3 regions of the Pseudomonas sp. J452 genome follow, and region 2 is predicted to be linked to each of the others. Evidence: predicted binding sites of a transcription regulator. Region 2 holds the regulator's gene; each other region holds the start of a gene.
What was found. The regulator FliA, encoded in region 2, starts transcription of late flagellar genes. The targets are predictions, from matches to a motif close to CTAAAGTTTNNNNNNNNNNNGCCGNTAA.
Positions count from the first base shown of each region.

Region 1: the regulator FliA is predicted to act here: its motif matches at 5,159-5,186, upstream of motA (flagellar motor stator protein MotA).
Region 3: the regulator FliA is predicted to act here: its motif matches at 4,572-4,599, upstream of LRS11_RS18420 (flagellar protein MotY).

Region 1 is NZ_CP088294.1:1,784,306-1,790,908, forward strand. Features, by position in the region: gene LRS11_RS08005 (molecular chaperone) at 1-608, opposite strand, end outside; gene LRS11_RS08010 (HPP family protein) at 767-1,732, opposite strand; gene asd (archaetidylserine decarboxylase) at 1,742-2,608, opposite strand; gene LRS11_RS08020 (rhodanese-like domain-containing protein) at 2,673-3,488, opposite strand; gene LRS11_RS08025 (HDOD domain-containing protein) at 3,605-5,122, opposite strand; gene motA (flagellar motor stator protein MotA) at 5,242-6,093, shown strand; gene motB (flagellar motor protein MotB) at 6,099-6,603, shown strand, end outside.
Region 2 is NZ_CP088294.1:3,377,510-3,384,112, reverse strand. Features, by position in the region: gene LRS11_RS15380 (chemotaxis protein CheA) at 1-1,784, opposite strand, end outside; gene LRS11_RS15375 (protein phosphatase CheZ) at 1,814-2,599, opposite strand; gene LRS11_RS15370 (chemotaxis response regulator CheY) at 2,619-2,993, opposite strand; gene fliA (RNA polymerase sigma factor FliA) at 3,075-3,824, opposite strand; gene fleN (flagellar synthesis regulator FleN) at 3,821-4,654, opposite strand; gene flhF (flagellar biosynthesis protein FlhF) at 4,751-6,076, opposite strand; gene flhA (flagellar biosynthesis protein FlhA) at 6,089-6,603, opposite strand, start outside.
Region 3 is NZ_CP088294.1:4,059,459-4,066,061, reverse strand. Features, by position in the region: gene LRS11_RS18450 (ANTAR domain-containing response regulator) at 1-302, opposite strand, end outside; gene LRS11_RS18445 (CmpA/NrtA family ABC transporter substrate-binding protein) at 324-1,538, opposite strand; gene LRS11_RS18440 (YgdI/YgdR family lipoprotein) at 2,024-2,233, opposite strand; gene LRS11_RS18435 (bacterioferritin-associated ferredoxin) at 2,372-2,590, opposite strand; gene rnt (ribonuclease T) at 2,790-3,464, opposite strand; gene pyrC (dihydroorotase) at 3,461-4,507, opposite strand; gene LRS11_RS18420 (flagellar protein MotY) at 4,636-5,577, shown strand; gene LRS11_RS18415 (argininosuccinate synthase) at 5,731-6,603, shown strand, end outside.

The DNA of each region.
Region 1 (6,603 bases), 1.6 Mb from region 2:
TAGGTCTGTTCCTGACTCAGGCTTTTACTGCTGTGGGCCAGCGGGTCACTGACCTGGGCATGCTCCAGGCCGTGCTTGCGGGCAATCCGATGCAGTTGATGCAGCTCCAGCCACAAGCCTTCCGGTACCGGGCAATACAGCTGGCTGGCGCGCACCAGCGGGCCGTACAGACTGTGAGTGGCGCGCTGCAGGGCGACCGCCAGCAGTTGAGCGCGGTCTTTGCTGAAGCACGGCACTTCCTGGGTGATGATCAGCTTGTAGCCGATGGCTAAGTGGTTCTGCAGGGCCTGGCAGAGATTGGCGACCTTGCGTGGGCGCTCGTCGAGCACGATGGACTGGTTGAGGAAGTGGCGCTCCAGGTGCCGGCAGACGTAGTACACCTCAGGGCGAATCAGCTCCAGAAACTGCAGGCGATTGTCGGCAGGGGTGATCAGCTGGTTCAGTTCGACCAGGCTTTGATACAGCTGGCGTGCGGTCTCACCAATGTTGGCCTTGGGCAGGCCGGCGATCCAGCGCTTGAGCTCGCGCGGGCTGGCTTCGCAGAAGGACAGGCCCTGCTTCTCGGGAACCGGGACGCGTAAATGCAGATGAGAGCTCTGTTTATCCATTCTTGCTGATTATCCGCAGGCCTCTGGCTGATACGGCCAGGCACGGCTGCTCTAGTCTGTTGTTTCCGGAACTCTAGCAGCATCCTGTGGGCACTGCAGCCAGAGGATGGCTGGGGTGTTATCGGTAATAGGGACCTTGTGCGCTGGCTCGCGTTCCCTCAGGTGTCCTGCTGCGTGGCTGCTGCCGACTCGGCTGCGCTGACGCGAATCCAGCCATCGTCGACGCGTAGCACGGCACTGGCCGCCCAGTTGGCCAGGTCCTGGCGTCGGCACACCCCGGTATTGCCCATGCCGGAACCGGCGACCACCTTGTAGATCACCTGATCGCGCAGGCCGCGCCCGGGCTTGCCGGCATCGATCACCTGGCGCACGGCCCAGGCATTGCCGGGCAGGGCGTTGCTGTAGCAGGCGCCTAGCAGGATGTCGCTGGCTTCCAGGCGTCTGGCTTGGGCGTGTTGCTGGGCCAGTTGGATGATTTCCAGCAGGTCGTCGAAACGGATATCCATATAGGAATCGACCTGGCGCAGGGCGTGGTAGAAATCCTCCGCGCTGAGCTCGCCGGGGTTGCTGGCGGGTTGCTGTGGGGCCAGTGCCGCCGGATAGCGGCGCCAGGGGAACAGGCAGTTGAACAGCACGGCGACCAGCAGGATCACCGCGACATTGAGCAGAACCGGGCTGAGCATGAAAGCGAAGCCCAGGTCATGGATCGCCGTACCGCCGACGACCGCACTGAGTGCCGTGGCGCCACCCGGTGGGTGGATGCAGCGGGTGTACTGCATGACCAGGATGGCCAGGGCCACCGCCAGCGCAGGAGTGAAGGGCGAACCCGGCAGCAGCTTCTGGCAGATCACCCCGACCAGCGCCGACAGGCCATGTCCGCCGATCACCGCCCAGGGTTGCGACAGGGCGCCGTGTGGCACCACGAACAACAGCACGGCGCTGGCGCCCATCGAGGCGACCACCCAGAATGCCGCTTCGCTCGGCAGCAGCCAGTGGGTGACCGCGTAGATCAGGCCGATGCCGACAAAGGCACCGAGGGTTGCCAGGTACTTTTCCAGGTGGCTGGTGGCATCCGTGCCCCAGCCCAGCAGACGCAGGCAGCGTTGCCAGAAACCGCTGTGCATGGCCAGGATTTAGCTGCGTGATTGTGCCAGGGCCTGGCCCATGCGTACCGGGCTGCCGGCGACCAGGCCTTCGGCCCACTGCACCTGTTGCGGGCCGAACAGCACGATGGCGGTGGAGCCGAGCTTGAAACGGCCCAGTTCGCCGCCCTTGGTCAGTTCGATGGCGGCGCGTGCGGCCTCGTCGTAACGGGTGGTTTTCAGTTCGCGCTTCGGCGGGGTGACCAGCCCGGCCCAGACGGTTTCGATGCTGGCGACGATCATCGCACCGACCAGGACCACGGCCATCGGCCCGCGCTCGGTGTCGAACAGGCAGACCACGCGCTCGTTACGGGCGAACAGTTCGGGGACGTTTTCCGCGGTGGTCTGGTTGACCGAGAACAGCCGGCCCGGCACGTAGACCATTTCCTTCAGCGTGCCGCCCAGGGGCATGTGCACGCGGTGGTAGTCCTTGGGCGACAGGTAGATGGTGGCGAAGTCGCCACCCATGAACGGCGCGGCGCGCTCGGCGTCGCCACCGAGTAGTTCCAGCACGCTGTAGCTGTGGCCCTTGGCCTGGAAGATGCGGCCCTGCTCGATCGGGCCGAGCTGGCTGACCGCGCCGTCGGCCGGGCAGAGGATAGCGCCAGGCGCCTCATCCAGCGGGCGGGCGCCGTCTTTCAGGGCGCGGGTGAAGAACGCGTTGAAGTGCTCGTAGGCCGTCAGGTCTTCGACCTGGGCCTCGTTCATGTTGACCTGGTACTGCTTGGCGAACCAGCCGATCAGGCGATCCTTGAACCAGGCGGCGCGGCATTCGGCGGCGCAGCCGATCAGGCGCGACAGCAGGTGGTGCGGCAGCAGGTATTGGCTGAGGATGAACAGACGCTGTTTCATGGAGATTCCTTGAAGTGGGGCAAACCGTTGCGCATCTGGCCGCTGTCCGGCAGATCCGCGAAATAGATGCTTAACGTTCGGCCGGTGTGTCGGGATGGTTGCCCCATTCCGACCAGGAGCCGGCATAGGCCTTGACCCGTGGGTAACCGAGCGCCTTGGCGGCGAGATAGGTGAAGCCGGAGCGGCGGTGGGTCTGGCAGTGGGTGATCACTTCCTTGTCTGGCGTGATGCCCAACTCAGCCAGTACCTGCGCCAGGTCGCTGCGGATGCGCAGGCCGTGCTGGGCGTCCATACCGGCGGTCCATTCGAAATTGATCGCTCCGGGAATATGTCCGCCCTTGGCGGCGAGGACTTTTTCGCCGCTGAACTCGGCCGGCGAACGTGCGTCCCAGATCGCCAGGTCGGCAGCGCCCAGGCGGCTCTGCAGGTATTCGCGGGAGGCCGTGGGGGCCTCATGCAGGCTGAGCGCCGGTGTGCCATTGGCACTGGCAGTTGGCGCCTGGGTGACCTCGCGACCCTCGCTCAGCCAGGCCTGCAGGCCGCCATTGAGGTAGTGGTAGCGAGCATGGCCGATCACGTCGAGCAGCCAGATAAAGCGCCCGGCCCAGCCACCACCCTCGTCGTCATAGACCACGTAGACCGCATCCGTGCGATGGCCCAACTCACCGAACAGGGCTTCCAACTGAGCCTTTTCCGGCAGCAGGCCGGGTGCCGGCGGCTGGCCCAGTTGGGTGCGCTTGCTGTCGACCCAGTGTGCCCCGGCGATGTGCCCTTGTGCGTAACGGGCGGCGCCGCTGAGGTCGACCAGGATCAGTTCGGGTGCTTGCAGGTGGTCGGCCAGCTCGGCCGGTTCGATCACCAGCGGCAGGGAGGGAAAGGCAGACATGCAGGGCCTCGGGGTCGGTCAAAGGGCGCAATTGTAGCGGAAGACCAGGCGCCGCGGCGGGCAAAGCTGCCCCGATAACGTGGTAGGGCCGACAGTCAGGAGGTGGTAAACCGGTTCTAGGCGCCGCGGCGGGCAAAACTGGCCAGCGCGCGCTCAATGCACTGGGCCGTCTTGCTGAAGACCTGCAGCTGGCTGTCGCTGATTGCACCGCCGTTCTGGTCGACGATCAGCAGCATCACCACCCGGCCATTGCTGGCCAGCGAGCGCAGCAGCAGGTGTTCGCCGGCGAACAGGGCTTTCAGGCTGCCCGGCAGGAGGGCGGAGAACTGCGCCATGTTGGCCGGACTCAGGCGCAGCTGCCCAGGTTGAGCGAGCAGGCGTTTGAGCACCTGGCTGTGCGCCGGTTCGAGACGCAGTTGCCCGGCCTCCACCGGCAGACCCGCAGCCTGCTGGGCGATCAGGCGCGTGTGGGTGCGATCGGCCAGCAAGAGCAGCACGCGCGGGAAGCCACTGGCGAGCAGGGCGGCGCGGGCGCAATCGGTCAGCTGCAGGGTGTTGGCAAACGGCGAGGGGCTGGCCAGCAGGCGGGCGCACTGGGTCTTCCACTCGTTCGGCTCGCTCTTGACCGGCGCAGCCACTGGCTTCAGCTGCAGGCGGCAGGCATCCCACGGCCACAGCAGGGCTTCGGCCGGATGCCAGAGATCGGCTTGGGCATGTTGCCAGGCGCTCTGCACGGCTTGCTGGTGCACCAGTTGTTGCACTTCCCCCAGCGTGCTGTGCAGATACAACCCGGTCAGGCGCTGCCAGCGCTGGCTATGCTGGCAGCTCCAGTTGTGGTGAGCCGATAGGGCCAGGCCGTTGGCCAGCAGGATGCTGTTGCCCGGCTGGGTCAGCCAGCGGCGCAGGTGCGGGTCGGCGTCGAGCATCTGTTGCTGGTGCAGGGGATGCTCATTGTCGTGGGCGATGTGCAGCGCCTTGACCAGCAGGCGGCGGTCCTCGACCAGCAGGCGATAGCCCTGCACGATCCAGTCCGGCAGACGCCAGTGCCGAGCCAGCGCCAGGCACAGCTGCAGCAGCGGAACGCCGAGCAGTTCACGCTCGACGCGCGCCGCCGGTTCACCTTTGCCGAGGACTCGCCGCTCCCATTCGTTGAACAGCTGTGGATGGTTGTACACCAGTGGCCACAACGGGGCGAAGAACAGCAGGCTGCCCCAGTGGATCTCCTGCCACAGGCGCGCCAGGCGATTGGCGAACAGGCCATTGGCCTGCTGCGCGGCATGCAGGCTGATCAGTTGCAGCTGGCGCAGCTCGCGCGGAATTTGTGCCTCATCCAGTGTCGGGATCTGGTTCAGCAGGGCTTCGGTGCGGCTCAGGCCCAGGCGGGTGAGCGCCTGCTCCAGGCTTCCCGCCGGCTCGCTGAGGCTGCTGCCGGTGCGGTTGGCTTCGCGCAGCAGGGTCAAGGCAATAACTGGGCTATCCTGCATCAGCTCGGCGATCTCGCGCAGCGAGCAGCGGCTGTCGAGCAAGGCTTTACGCACGCGCTCGTGCTGTGCGCTGGCAACGGGCAGGCGAGTGCCGTCCAGCTGCTTGAGCCAGGCGTCGAGCGTCTGTGGAACGGGCTTTGGAGTGGGCATGCAGATTGAGCCAAACTGGCTTTTCGCCGTTACTGGCTATAGTCTGGCGCAATACTTCCGATAAATAGAAGGGTTGTTTTACAGAACCCTTACGACTCACCTTTCAAGCTCATTTCCCTATGGCAAAAATCCTCGGCATTTTGGTCGTACTCGGCAGCGTGCTCGGCGGCTTCATTCTGTCGGGCGGCAAGTTCATGGCACTGATCCACCCCTTCGAGGTGATGATCATTGGCGGTGCAGCATTGGGTGCCTTTCTCCAGGCCAACCCCGGCAGCACCTTCATGCATGTGTTCAAAAAGTCGCTGAAGATGTTCAGCTCGCGCTTCACCCACACCTTCTATCTGGAGGTGCTGAGGCTGCTCTACGAGATCCTCAACAAGAGCCGTCGCGAAGGCATGATGGCCATCGAGGCGGATGTCGAGGAGCCCAACGCCAGCCCGATCTTCAGCAAGTACCCGGCGGTGCTCAAGGATGCGCACATGACGGCCTTCATCTGCGACTACCTGCGCATCATGTCCTCCGGCAACATGGCCCCGCATGAGCTGGAAGGCCTGTTCGACATGGAGCTCAATGGGCTCAAGGAAGAACTCGAACATCCCTCCCACGCCGTGGCCAAGGTGGCGGACGGCATGCCTGCCATGGGTATCGTCGCCGCGGTACTGGGTATCGTGATCACCATGTCGATCCTCGCTTCCGCGGACAACGCGCAGATCGGTGAAAAGGTCGGTACCGCTCTGGTGGGCACGTTCCTCGGCATTCTCGCCTCCTACGGTTTCTTCGGCCCACTGGCCGATGCGCTGGGGCACGATGCCAAGGAAGAGCTGAACCTCTACGAAGCGATCAAGGCAACCCTGGTGGCCTCGGCTTCCGGCATGCCGCCCACGCTGGCCGTGGAGTTCGGGCGCAAGGTGCTGTTCCCCGCGCATCGACCGAGCTTCAGCGAGCTCGAACAGGCCATGCGCGGTAGCTAAGGGCCATGGAAAACAACCAGCCAATCATCGTCAAGCGGGTCAAGAAGGTCGCCGGCGGCCACCATGGTGGTGCCTGGAAGATTGCCTTTGCCGACTTTGCCACCGCGATGATGGCGTTTTTCCTGGTGATGTGGCTGATGAGTTCGGCCACGCCCGAACAGAAACGGGCGATTTCCGGCTACTTCCAGGACCCTATCGGCTTCACCGAAAGCGCCAGCCCTTACGTCATCGACCTCGGTGGTACGCCGACACCGGCGCCGGATCGCACGCTCAATCCCGAGATGAAAGATGCCCCGGATGCTCTGGAGTCCACGGTGGATACCGAGGACACGCCTGAGGAGCTGGAGATCAAGCAGGCCGAGCAACTGGCCGAGCAGATCGAACAAGAGCGTCTGGAGATGCTGCTGCAGGAGTTGCAGACCAAGGTCGACGAAAATCCGCAGCTGCAGAAGTTCAAGGACCAGATCCTCTTCGAGATCACCCAGGATGGCCTGCGCATCCAGATCATGG
Region 2 (6,603 bases):
GTCAGCGGCACCTTGATGATGATCTTCGAACCCTGGTCCTTGACCGAGTGCACGTTGATGATGCCGTTGAGCTGGGAAATCTTGGTTTTCACCACGTCCATGCCAACGCCACGCCCGGACACGTCGGAAATCTCGGTTTTGGTCGAGAAGCCCGGGGCGAAGATCAGATTGAAGCACTCGGTCTCGCTCAGGCGATCGGCCGCATCCTTGTCCATCAGGCCCTTTTCCACGGCCTTGGCACGCAGGATTTCCGGATCCATGCCTTTGCCGTCGTCGGAGATCGACAGCAGGATGTGGTCGCCCTCCTGCTCGGCCGACAGCACCACTCGACCACCACGTGCCTTGCCCGAGGCCTCGCGCTCTTCCGGCATTTCGATACCGTGGTCGACTGCGTTGCGTACCAAGTGCACCAGTGGATCGGCCAGCGCCTCGACCAGGTTCTTGTCGAGGTCGGTTTCTTCACCGACCAGTTCCAGGTTGATCTCTTTCTTCAGTTGGCGCGCCAGATCGCGAACCAGCCGCGGGAAACGGCCGAAGACCTTCTTGATCGGCTGCATGCGGGTCTTCATGACCGAGGTCTGCAGATCCGCAGTCACCACATCGAGGTTGGAAACGGCCTTGGACATGGCTTCGTCGCCGCTGTTCAGGCCCAGGCGCACCAGACGGTTACGCACCAGCACCAGCTCACCGACCATGTTCATGATCTCGTCCAGGCGCGCGGTATCCACCCGTACCGTGGTCTCGGCTTCGCTGGCTGCTGCTGGAGCTTTGTCTGCTGCTGCGGCTGGAGGTGGTGGCGCGGCAGCCTTGACCGGCTCGGCCTTAGCCGCAGGTTTGGCGGCCGGCTTGGCGACAGCAGGTTTGGCCGGCGGAGCGGCTTTCACCGCCGCTACAGGAGCGGCAGCCGGCAGCACGGCGGTTTCGTCGAACTTGCCTTTGCCGTGCAACTGATCGAGCAGTGCTTCGAACTCGTCATCGGTGATGTCGTCGCCCGCTGCCGCGCTAGCCGGCGCTTTAGCAACAACGGGAGCCGGCTCTTCCTCAGCGGCTACAAACTTGCCCTTGCCATGCAACTGGTCAAGCAGCGCCTCGAACTCGTCATCGGTGATCTCGTCACCGGCCTTGGCCGGGGCAGCCGCGGCCGCAGTTGGCGCAGCTACGACTGGCTCGGCGAACTTGCCCTTGCCGTGTAGCTGATCGAGCAACGATTCGAATTCGTCATCGGTGATTTCATCACCGGAAGCTGCCGCGGGAGCCGCGCCCTGCTCATCCGGCTCACTGATCGCTTCGAGCAACTGCTCGAACTCGCTATCGGTGATGTCACCGGAGGCAACCTCGGCGGGCGCCTCTTCGGCTTCCAGTTCCGCTTCGGGCTCGGCCACTTCATCCGCGCTTTCCGGGTCGGCCAAGCGCGCCAGCGCCGCCAGCAACTCGGGCGAAGCCGGAGTGACAGCTGAACGCTCGCGCACCTGGCTGAACATCTCGTTGACCGCATCCAGAGCCTGCAGCACCACGTCCATCAGCTCGGCAGTGACTCGCCGTTCACCCTTGCGCAGGATGTCGAAGACGTTTTCCGCGATATGGCAGCACTCCACCAGCTCGTTCAGCTGGAGGAAACCCGCGCCCCCTTTGACCGTGTGAAAACCGCGGAAAATAGCATTGAGCAGGTCCGTATCATCCGGTCGACTTTCCAGCTCGACCAGTTGTTCGGACAGCAACTCAAGAATTTCGCCGGCCTCTACCAGGAAGTCCTGGAGGATTTCTTCATCGGCGTCGAAGCTCATCGGTGCGCTCCAAAGGCTCTGTTAGAGCCTTAAAATCCCAGGCTGGACAGCAGATCATCGACATCGTCCTGATTGGATGCGACGTCCTCACGCTTATCGGCATGAATCTGCGGACCTTCACCCCGGGAAGGCTCTTTTTGTTGTTCTTGCTCGGCGCGTAGCGCCTCGTGGTCATGCTGGATACCAGCAAACCGATCGACATGGCTGGCCATCAACACCAGCTTCAGCAGATTTCCTTCAACCTCGGTGACCAGTTGCGTCACGCGCTTGATCACCTGGCCGGTCAGGTCCTGATAGTCCTGCGCCAGCAAAATGTCGTTCAGGTAACCGGAGAGCTTATGACTGTCGCGCTCGCTGTGGGCGAGGAACAGTTCGATACGTTTGGCCAGCTCACGGAAGGCCTCGGCGCCCAGCTCGCGGCGCATGAACTTGCCCCAGTCGGCGCTGAGGCTCTGCGCCTCGTCACCCAGATCATTGACCAGCGGCGCGCTCTGTTCGACCAGGTCCATGGTGCGATTGGCCGCTTTCTCGGTCATCTGCACCACGTAGGACAGACGCTCGGTAGCGTCGCTGATCTGCGAGATTTCCTGGGCGTGGGGATTACCGGGATCAATCTGGAAATTGACGATGGCGTTGTGCAACTCGCGCGTCAGCCGGCCAACTTCCTGGTACAGACCGCGGTCGCGGGTCTGGTTGAGTTCGTGAATCAGTTGTACGGCTTCGCCAAAACGGCCTTTTTCCAGGCTGTCGACGAGTTGCGTTGCATGCAGCTTCAGGGTCGATTCAAGCTCGCCCAGGGAGTCATCGTGTGCCATAGCGCCCTCGTGGCGAACATCAGCCATTAACCCGCTCGAAGATCTTTTCGATCTTCTCCTTCAGCACCTGAGCCGTGAACGGCTTGACCACGTAGCCATTCACCCCAGCCTGCGCGGCCTCGATGATCTGGTCACGCTTGGCCTCGGCCGTCACCATCAGCACCGGCAGGGTTTTCAGGCGATCGTCGGCACGCACCGCGCGCAACAGGTCGATGCCGGTCATACCGGGCATGTTCCAGTCGGTCACCAGAAAGTCGAAGCTGCCACTCTGCAGCATCGGCAATGCGGTCACACCGTCATCCGCCTCGGCGGTATTGGTAAATCCCAAATCACGCAAGAGGTTCTTGATGATCCGTCGCATCGTCGAGAAGTCATCAACGATGAGGATTTTCATGTTCTTGTCCAAGTCGACCTCCGTACAGTCTTAAACGTCACCGGCCCCCGGGGACGCCGCAATCGTGAAACCGGTAGCCCTTCAGCTGGCCCGCCACTCACCCAGACGCGCACGCAAACGTGCGGCGCACTGGCTGTGCAGCTGGCTGACACGGGACTCACTGACTCCCAGGACCTCACCGATTTCCTTGAGATTCAGTTCTTCGTCGTAGTACAGCGCCAAAACCAGGCGTTCGCGCTCTGGCAGGTTGGCGATGGCTTCAGCCAGCGCCGACTGGAAGCGCTCGTCTTCCAGTTCATGCAGAGGTTCGGTCTGGGTGCTCCCGGTGTCTTCATGCATGCCGCCATGTTCACCGTCCTGCATCAGGTCGTCGAAGCTGAACAGGCGGCTGCCCAAAGTGTCGCCAAGAATGCCGTAGTAATCCTCGAGACTCAATTGGAGTTCGGCCGCAACCTCTTGATCTTTAGCGTCTCGACCCGTGCGGGCCTCAATCTTTCTGATGGCGTCGCTGACCATGCGGGTGTTGCGGTGTACCGAGCGCGGCGCCCAGTCACCCTTGCGCACCTCATCGAGCATGGCGCCACGGATGCGGATACCGGCGTAGGTTTCGAAACTGGCGCCCTTGCCTCCGTCATATTTCTTCGAGGCTTCGAGCAGGCCGATCATGCCGGCCTGGATCAGATCATCCACCTGCACGCTGGCCGGCAGCCGCGCCAGCAGGTGGTAGGCAATGCGCTTGACCAGCGGCCCGTAGCGCTCAATCAGCTGGTGCTGGGAATCCTGCGCCTGCGCCTTGTTGTACATACGGAGTCCACTGGCTGCTGCTGTCATACCGCCGTTCCCGCGATCGGTTGCTGCACCAAACGCTCGACGAAAAACTCCAGATGGCCGCGCGGGTTGGCCGGTAAGGGCCACGTGTCGACTTTCTGGGCGATCGCCTTGAACGCCAGTGCGCACTTCGAGCGCGGGAAAGCTTCATAGACCGCGCGCTGCTTCTGCACGGCCTTGCGGACTGACTCGTCGTACGGCACGGCGCCCACGTATTGCAGGGCCACATCGAGGAAACGGTCAGTCACTTTAGTCAGCTTAGCAAAGAGGTTGCGACCTTCCTGCGGGCTGTGGGCCATATTGGCCAGAACACGGAAACGACTCATGCCGTAATCACGGTTGAGCAGCTTGATCAGGGCATAGGCGTCGGTGATCGAAGTCGGCTCATCGCAGACCACGACTATCACTTCCTGGGCCGCGCGAACGAAGCTGACCACGCCATCGCCAATGCCGGCGGCGGTATCGATCACCAGCACGTCGAGGTTGTCGCTGATGTCGCTGAAGGCCTGGATCAGGCCGGCATGCTGCATGGGTGTCAGTTGCACCATGCTCTGCGTGCCGGAAGCCGCCGGCACGATACGAACACCGCCGGGGCCCTGGATCAGCACGTCCTTGAGGTCGCACTCGCCGGATATCACGTCGGCCAGGGTGCGCTTGGCCGTCAGGCCGAGCAGCACGTCGACGTTGGCCAGGCCGAGGTCGGCGTCCATCAGCATGACCCGGCGACCGAGATCGGCCAGCGCCAGTGACAGATTCACCGACACGTTGGTCTTGCCGACGCCACCTTTGCCGCCGGTCACTGCAATCACCTGTACGGGATGCAAACTACCCATGTTTTCTACACACCTTGTCTTGCCTGGACTGGGCTGATCGGGCAACTACACCGACCTTTCCTCAACACTAGATCGCCTTGGCCGCTACCGCCTGCCCTAACCCGCCCGCCTGGCCGGATTGTGGTACAGACTGGTAAATACATCGGCCATGGCCTCTTCGCTCGGATCTTCCGCGGTTTGCAGGCTGACCGCCCGGCTCACCAACTGGTGGCTGCGCGGCACCTGCACATCGTCCGGAATCTTCGGCCCATCAGTCAGATAGGCTACCGGTAGATGCTGGCTGATAGCCAGCCCTAAAACTTCGCCGAGGCTGGTGGCTTCATCCAGTTTGCTCAGGATGCAACCGGCCAGGCCGCAGCGCTTGTAACTATGGTAGGCCGCCTTGAGCACCTGGCTCTGGCTGGTGGCGGCCAACACCAGGTAATTCTTGGCATTCACGCCGCGCCCGGCGAGGCTTTCCAGCTGCATGCGCAGGGCCGGGTCGTTGGCTGGCAGGCCGGCGGTATCGATCAGCACCACGCGCTTGCGCGCCAGCGGTGCCAGGGCCTGGACCAGCGACTGGCCCGGATCGACCAGAGTCACCGAAACATCGAGGATACGCCCGAGGGTCTTCAGCTGCTCCTGGGCACCGATGCGGAAGCTGTCCATGCTCACCAGGGCGATGCTCTGCGAGCCGTACTTGAGTACATAACGCGCCGCCAGCTTGGCCAGGGTGGTGGTCTTGCCCATGCCGGCCGGACCGACCAGGGCGATCACCCCACCCTCCTCCAACGGCTCGACTTTCGGCGTCTTGATCGCGTGAGCCAGGTGCGCCAACAGCATGCGCCAGGCCTGGCGCGGCTCAGCCACTTTGCCGACACGTTCCAGCAGCGCCTTGGAAATTTCTGCGGACAGGCCCATGCGCTGCAAGCGACGCCACAGGTTGGCCTGCTGCGGCTTACGGGTCTGCAACTGGCCCCAGGCAATCGAGCCCAGCTGTACTTCGATCAGTTCACGCAGACCATGCAGCTCGAAGCGCATGGCATCGATGGCGCCCTGGTCGGCTGTCGGGCGAACGGCAACCGGAGCAGCTTGCGGGGTTGCCGGACGCTGCGGTTTGACCAGCGAGGCCGGCAGCTCCGGGGCGATGATCGATTCGTTGGCGAACAGCTGGCGATCCTTGCGTCCGTCGGCAACCGCCCGGCTGGTCAGGTCGGCCTGGGCATTGGCGATCTTCGCCTGGGTCTTGCGCAGCTCGGCTTCCAACGCCGCGTTGGGCTGGCGCACCGGCTCGGCCGGCAGCTGATAGTCCAGCGCGGCAGTCAGCTCGACACCGCCGGCCACCCGACGATTGCCGATGATGGCAGCGTCGGCGCCCAGCTCATCGCGCACCAGTTTCATGGCTTGACGCATATCGGCGGCGAAGAAGCGTTTGACTTGCATGGCTTAGAACCCTCAGTTCTGGCCGACCGTGGCAACGATCGTGACCTGCTTGTTATCCGGTATTTCCTGATAAGCCAGGACATGCATGCTGGGTACTGCGAGCCGCGCAAACCGCGAGAGCATCGCCCGAACCGGGCCGGCTACCAGCAGGATCACCGGTTTGCCGAGCATTTCCTGGCGCTGCGCCGCTTCCACCAGGGAGCGTTGCAGCTTTTCAGCCATGCCAGGTTCGAGGAGGATGCCATCCTCGGAGCCCTGACCGGCCTTCTGCAGGCTATTGAGCAATATCTGTTCCAACCTGGGCTCCAGGGTGATCACAGGCAGCTCCGGCTCTAGTCCCACAACGCTTTGCACGATTGCGCGGGCCAGCGCGACACGCACCGCGGCGACCATCGCGGCGGGATCTTGACTCTTTGGCGCCACGTTGGCGATGGCTTCGGCGATGGTGCGGATGTCGCGCACCGGCACCTGTTCCTGCAGCAAAGCCTGCAGCACCTTGAGCAGGGTCGACAGCGACACCAGGCCCG
Region 3 (6,603 bases), 680 kb from region 2:
ACGATGTAGGCGCTGACGCCGGACTGGATGGCCTGGCGCATCACGCTGGGGTCGTGCTCGTCGGTGAACATGACGATCGGGCGTGGCTGGTCGCGGGTGACGAGAACCACCTGTTCCATCACGTCGCGGCCGGGAGACTCGGTATCGATCAGTACCACGTCGGGGCGTACGGCCTCGACGCGCTCGGGCAGGTCGATGGTCAGCCCCGACTCGTCGATGACCTCGAAGCCCGCCTCGATCAGTGCGCTCTTCAGGCGTCCGACCTTCTTCGGGGTGTCGTTGATCAGCAGAATTCGTAGCATGTTGGCGTTCGTCTCGCAGTGTTACAGGGCGATGGGCGCGGCAAGGCCGCTGCGCGCGTGAATGGCAAAGCTGCTGGCGTAGGCGGCCGGATCGCTGCCATCCCAGACCTTGCCATCGAGCAGCGTGGCCCTGCGCATCGGGTTGTTGGGTACGGCGATGCCCAGCGCTTCGGCAGCCTGGCGGTAGAGATCGAGCTGGTGGATCTGTCGGGCGACACCCAGGTAGTCCGGGTCGTCCTTGAGCAGGCCCCAGCGGCGGAACTGGGTCATGAACCACATGCCATCGGACAGCCAGGGCATGGTCACTTCACCTTCGGCGAAGAAACGCAGCGGATGGGCGTCCAGCCAGGCATGACCTAGACCGTCTTGATACTGGCCAAGGAAGCGCGGCTCGATGGCCGACAGCGGCGCGTCGACGTATTCGCTGCTGCTGATCAGTTGCGCGGTGCTGCGTTTGTTCTCTTCATTCTCATCGATGAAACGGCTGGCTTCCAGGACCGCCATGGTCAGGGCGCGGGCGGTGTTGGGGTACTGCTCGACGAACTCACGGGTGACGCCTAGCACTTTTTCCGGGTGGTTGGCCCAGATCATCTGGCTGGTGGCCAGGGTGAAGCCCTGGTCTTCGTCCACGGCCAGGGCGCCCCAGGGGCCGCCGGCACAGAAGCCATCGATACGCGACGCCTTGAGGTGGGTGACCATTTGCGAAGGCGGCACCACCACGCTGTTGACGTCTTCCAGGGGGTGGATGCCCTGGCTGGCGAGCCAGTAGTTCAGCCACATGGCATGGGTGCCGGTGGGGAAGGTCTGGGCGAAGGTCAGTTTTGCACCGCTTTGACGCACGCGTGTAGCCAGCGCCTCGGCACTGGTCACGCCGGCCTGCTTGAGCGGTTCGGAGAGGTTGATCGCCTGGCCGTTCTGGCACAGGCCCATGAGGATGGCCATGTCGGTGGCCGGGCCGCTGAGGCCCAGGTGAATGCCGTAGACCTGGCCGTACAGCGCCTGAGCGGCGTCCAGTTCGCCGGACAGCAGCTTGTCGCGCAGGGTGGCCCAGGAGGCCTGGCGCTGCAGGTTGAGGGTCAATCCATAAGGCTGGGCGAAGCCCTGAGTGGCTGCGACGATCAGCGAGGCGGAGTCGGTCAGGGCCATGAAGCCCAGATCCAGCACGCTCTTTTCCGGTGCATCGGAGCCTGCGACCCAGGCCAGGCTGTCGTTACGGGTGCTTTCGATTTCGCTCATGTACGTTGTTCCGCCGTTGAACAAAAAAGGCGTCGCCCCAGCTACCACGGGGTGGTAACCAGAAACGACGCCATTGTCTATGAACTGACTCCGCCGTTGGAGAAAGTTCTGCTGGTTTCGTTCTAGCAAGCGATATGCCAGCAGTAGCGCGGCAGAAAAACAAAACCCCGCCGGAGCGGGGTTTGGTGGGGCAGTGGGGTGGGGTAGAAGCTGCCTAAGATCTTTTGAGCTAGAGCCAGGCAAGGCGCAACGACCACCGGGAGTAACAGCCGCAGGCTGGCCCGAAGGGTAAGCGCCAGCGAATCAATTGGGCGAGGGCGCGGAGTTTACGAGTTGTAAATGAGCAGTACTCGTTGCACTCGCCCTTCGGGCCGCGCTGAAGCGCGTTAGCCGCAAGCGGCTTTCCGAGCCCAATTGACCAACCTGCGGCTGTTACTGCGTTGCAACGCAGCATGGCCGACGATCAAGAGATCGTAGGCAGGTTCTTAACGTTCCATCATCTGCTTCACATGATCCTGCGGAATCTGCTGCTTGCGGCCTTCGCTGTCTTCGAATTCGAGCATGCCGGTGTCGCGGTCCAGTTCCGGTTTGCCATCGCTGGTGAGCATCTGTCCGTCGGTGGTGGTGATGATGTATTCGCTGGAGCAACCAGCCAGGCCAACTGCGCAGAACAGAATCAGAATCCAGTGTTTCATCGAACAACTCCCAGTGTGTCAGCAGTAAAACCGCAATAACGGCTCGGGCTTTACGCTACTGGCTGAGCAATGCTGGCTGCAAGTGGAGGCAATAAAAAAGGATGCCGAAGCATCCTTTGTTTGACCGGGAGCAAGGACTCAGGCGGCGACGAAGCTGGCCGGGTAGGCGAGGCCAGCCTGGCTGCTCTGCACTTCGCTCAGGGTCTCGCGCACCACCTGCTTGGCCAGGCAGGCACATTTGCCGCACTGGCTGGCAACGCCCAGGGTTTCGCGAACGTCGCGGTAGCTGCAGCAGCCTTCATAGATGGCATCGCGGATTTGACCGTCGGTAACACCTTGGCAGAGGCAAACGTACATGGGCAGGCTCGGATGAGAATGGGTTGCTGTTGGCAGGGGATACTAATGTTAATGAGAATGCTTGTCAAAACTTTGCGTTAGCTTTTCCCGTCTGATCGATGCCGACCAGGGTTGGAGTGCTGCGAACCTTTAATCCAGCTTTGCAATAGGCACAAAAAACCCGGCCTGGGCCGGGTTTTGCTTTTGTGGCTGCACGGGATTAGTGGTCGAATTCGTCCCAGCCGCCCATTTCCTTCCAGCGGTTGACGATGCCGCAGAACAGCTCGGCCGTCTTCTCGGTGTCGTAGCGCGCGGAGTGCGCTTCCTTGCCGTCGAAGGCTATGCCGGCAGTCTGGCAGGCCTTGGCCAGCACGGTCTGGCCGTAGGCGAGGCCAGCCAGGGTGGCGGTGTCGAAGCTGGAGAAGGGGTGGAACGGGTTGCGCTTGATCTCGCAACGGGCCACGGCGGCATTCAGGAAGCCGAGGTCGAAGCTGCTGTTGTGGCCGACCAGGATGGCGCGCTTGCAGCCATTGGCCTTGATCGACTTGCGCAGGCCCTTGAAGATTTCACCCAGCGCGTGCTCTTCGCTCACCGCCATGCGCAGCGGGTGGTCCAGCTTGATGCCGGTGAACTCCAGCGCCGCCTGCTCGATGTTGGCGCCGGCGAACGGCTCGATGCGGAAGAAGTGGGTGTGGTCCGGATAGACGAAACCACCTTCATCCATGGCGATGGTGGTCGCAGCGATCTCCAAGAGGGCGTCGGTGGCACAGTTGAAGCCGCCGGTCTCGACATCCACCACTACCGGCAGGTAGCCGCGAAAGCGCGCCGCCATCGGGTGGCGCGGGCCTGAGGGCAGGCTGCCGTCGAGTTCGTCGTCGAAATGTTCTTCGCTCACGCGGGGTTCTCCAGCAGGCGCCAGCGCAGGTTCTCACCGGCGCGCAGGGGGATTACGGTTTGCTCGCCCAGCGGCAGGCTGGCCGGGGCGGTCCACTCTTCACGCACCAGGGTGATGCGGTCGGTGTTGCGCGGCAGGTTGTAGAAGTCGGGGCCGAAGTGGCTGGCGAAGCCCTCCAGCTTGTCCAGCGCGTTGCGCTGCTCGAAGGCCTCGGCATACAGCTCGATGGCGGCGTAGGCGGTGTAGCAGCCGGCACAGCCGCAGGCGGCTTCCTTGGCATGCTTGGCGTGCGGCGCCGAGTCGGTGCCGAGGAAGAACTTGGCGCTGCCGCTGGTGGCGGCATCCAGCAGGGCTTCCTGATGGGTATTGCGCTTGAGAATCGGCAGGCAATAGAAGTGCGGACGGATGCCGCCGACCAGCATGTGGTTGCGGTTGTACAGCAGGTGGTGGGCGGTGATAGTCGCGCCGACCTTGCTCGACGCTGCGTTGACGAACTGCACGGCGTCGCTGGTGGTGATGTGCTCGAAGACGACTTTCAGGCTGGGGAAGCGCTCGACCACGCGCACCAGGTGCTCATCGATGAAGCGCTTTTCGCGGTCGAACACGTCGACCTCGGCACGGGTCACTTCGCCATGCACCAGCAGCGGCAGGCCGACTTCGGCCATGGCTTCCAGCGCCGGGAAGATCTTGTCGATGCTGGTTACGCCGGAATCGGAGTTGGTGGTGGCACCGGCCGGGTAGAGCTTGGCGGCATGCACGAAGCCACTGGCTTTGGCGCTGCGCACGTCTTCGGCTGAAGTGTTGTCGGTGAGGTAGAGCACCATCAAGGGCTGGAACTGGCTGCCGGCGGGGCGGGCGGCGAGGATGCGCTGGCGGTAGCCATCGGCCTCGGCGGTGTTGCGTACCGGGGGTACCAGGTTGGGCATGATGATGGCGCGGGCAAAGGTGCGCGCCACGTCGGCAACGGTGTGCGGCAGTACAGCGCCGTCGCGCAGGTGAATGTGCCAATCGTCAGGGCGCAGCAGGGTAATGCGGTCGGACATGGAGGTTTCCAGGCGGGTAAAACGTGCTGGCATGCTACCGGAAATGCTCTTCGCCGGCACGGCTATCAAGTTTTCCCGAGGCTGACCGATACTTCAGGGGAATGCCGTTTCTCCGTGTGGAGCCTGTCGTGCGCCAACCCTATCTGACCCTGCTGAGCGTGCTGGCCTGCCTATCCTTGGGCCAGCCTGCTGCGGCCATCACTTTCCAGACGCGCATGGAAAAGGTGGAGTGGAAAGTCGAGGGCGACAAGTTCGAATGCCGGCTGTCGCAGTCGATCGCGGATTTTGGCACTGGCGAGTTCGTCCGCCGCGCTGGCGAGCAGGCAACATTCCGCCTGAAGACCCGCGAGCGCTGGCTGGGAGCAGGCTCGGCCACCTTGCTGGCTGCGGCTGCGCCCTGGCAACCGGGGCGCGGCGATATCAACCTCGGTCCGGTCAGCGTGGTGGCCGGCGAAGTGCCGTTCAACAGTTCCCAGGAGCAGGCCGGGCGCCTGCTCACTGGCTTGATGGAAGGCCGCAGCCCGCTGGTCAAGCACCGCACCACCACGGGCGGCGACAGCCTCGATGTGCGCCTGCTGCCGGTCAAGTTCAACCAGGCCTACAACGACTACCTCAAGTGCACCGCCGGCCTGCTGCCGGTCAATTTCGACCAGATTCGCAAGGCGCAGATCGGCTTCCCCGGTGGCGGTGCGGTGCTCGATGACCTGGGGCGGGCCAAGCTGGAGATCATCCTCGGCTTTCTCCAGGCCGACCCCAGTGTCAATCGCATCGAGCTGGATGGTCACTCCGACAACAGCGGTAACCGCCTGACCAACCGCGATACCTCGCGCCGTAGGGCGATTGCCGTGGAGGAGTACCTCAAGGCCAATGGCGTGCCGGCCGAGCAGATCGTCGTGCGCTTCCACGGCGAACGTTACCCGCTGGTGCCGAACAGCAGCGAAAGCAACCGGGCGAAGAACCGCCGGGTGACCATGACCCTGTCCCGCGAGCCGGTCGCCGAGCCTGCTGAAGAGGCGGCTCCAGCGCCGGCGGAACCTAGCCCGCCAGCCGAGCCTGCGGCCACTTCCTGAGGTCGCCTGGCTGCGTTGCGGCTGCTGCGAAACAGGAGCAGACCCTAAATAAATCTGTCGCTTTGTCGCCAGTGCCTGTCGCGCCCCTGTAAATCGCCGGTCGCGGCCGGTAGAATCGCGGGTTTTCCGTACAACCCCGTGGAGTTGATTGGCATGGCGGACGTTAAGAAGGTAGTTCTGGCTTATTCCGGTGGCCTGGATACCTCGGTAATCCTCAAGTGGCTGCAGGACACCTATGAATGCGAAGTGGTGACCTTCACCGCTGACCTCGGCCAAGGCGAAGAAGTCGAGCCGGCTCGTGCCAAGGCCCAGGCCATGGGCGTCAAGGAAATCTACATCGACGACCTGCGCGAAGAATTCGTCCGCGACTTCGTCTACCCGATGTTCCGCGCCAACACCGTCTACGAAGGCGAGTACCTGCTGGGTACCTCTATCGCCCGTCCGCTGATCGCCAAGCGCCTGATCGAGATCGCCAACGAGACCGGCGCCGACGCCATCTCCCACGGCGCCACCGGCAAGGGCAACGACCAGGTGCGTTTCGAACTGGGCGCCTATGCGCTCAAGCCAGGCGTGAAAGTCATCGCCCCATGGCGCGAGTGGGACCTGCTGTCCCGCGAGAAGCTGATGGATTACGCCGAGAAGCACGCCATCCCGATTGAGCGTCACGGCAAGAAGAAGTCGCCGTACTCCATGGATGCCAACCTGCTGCACATCTCCTATGAAGGCGGCGTGCTGGAAGACACCTGGACCGAGCACGAAGAAGACATGTGGCGCTGGACCAAGTCGCCGGAAGCCGCGCCGAACGTCCCGACCTACATCGAGCTGACCTACCGTAAGGGCGACATCGTTGCCATCGATGGCGTCGAAATGTCCCCGGCCACTGTGCTGGCCGAGCTGAACCGCATCGGCGGCGAGAACGGCATCGGTCGCCTCGACATCGTCGAGAACCGCTACGTCGGCATGAAGTCCCGTGGCTGCTACGAGACCCCCGGCGGCACCATCATGCTGCGCGCCCACCGCGCCATC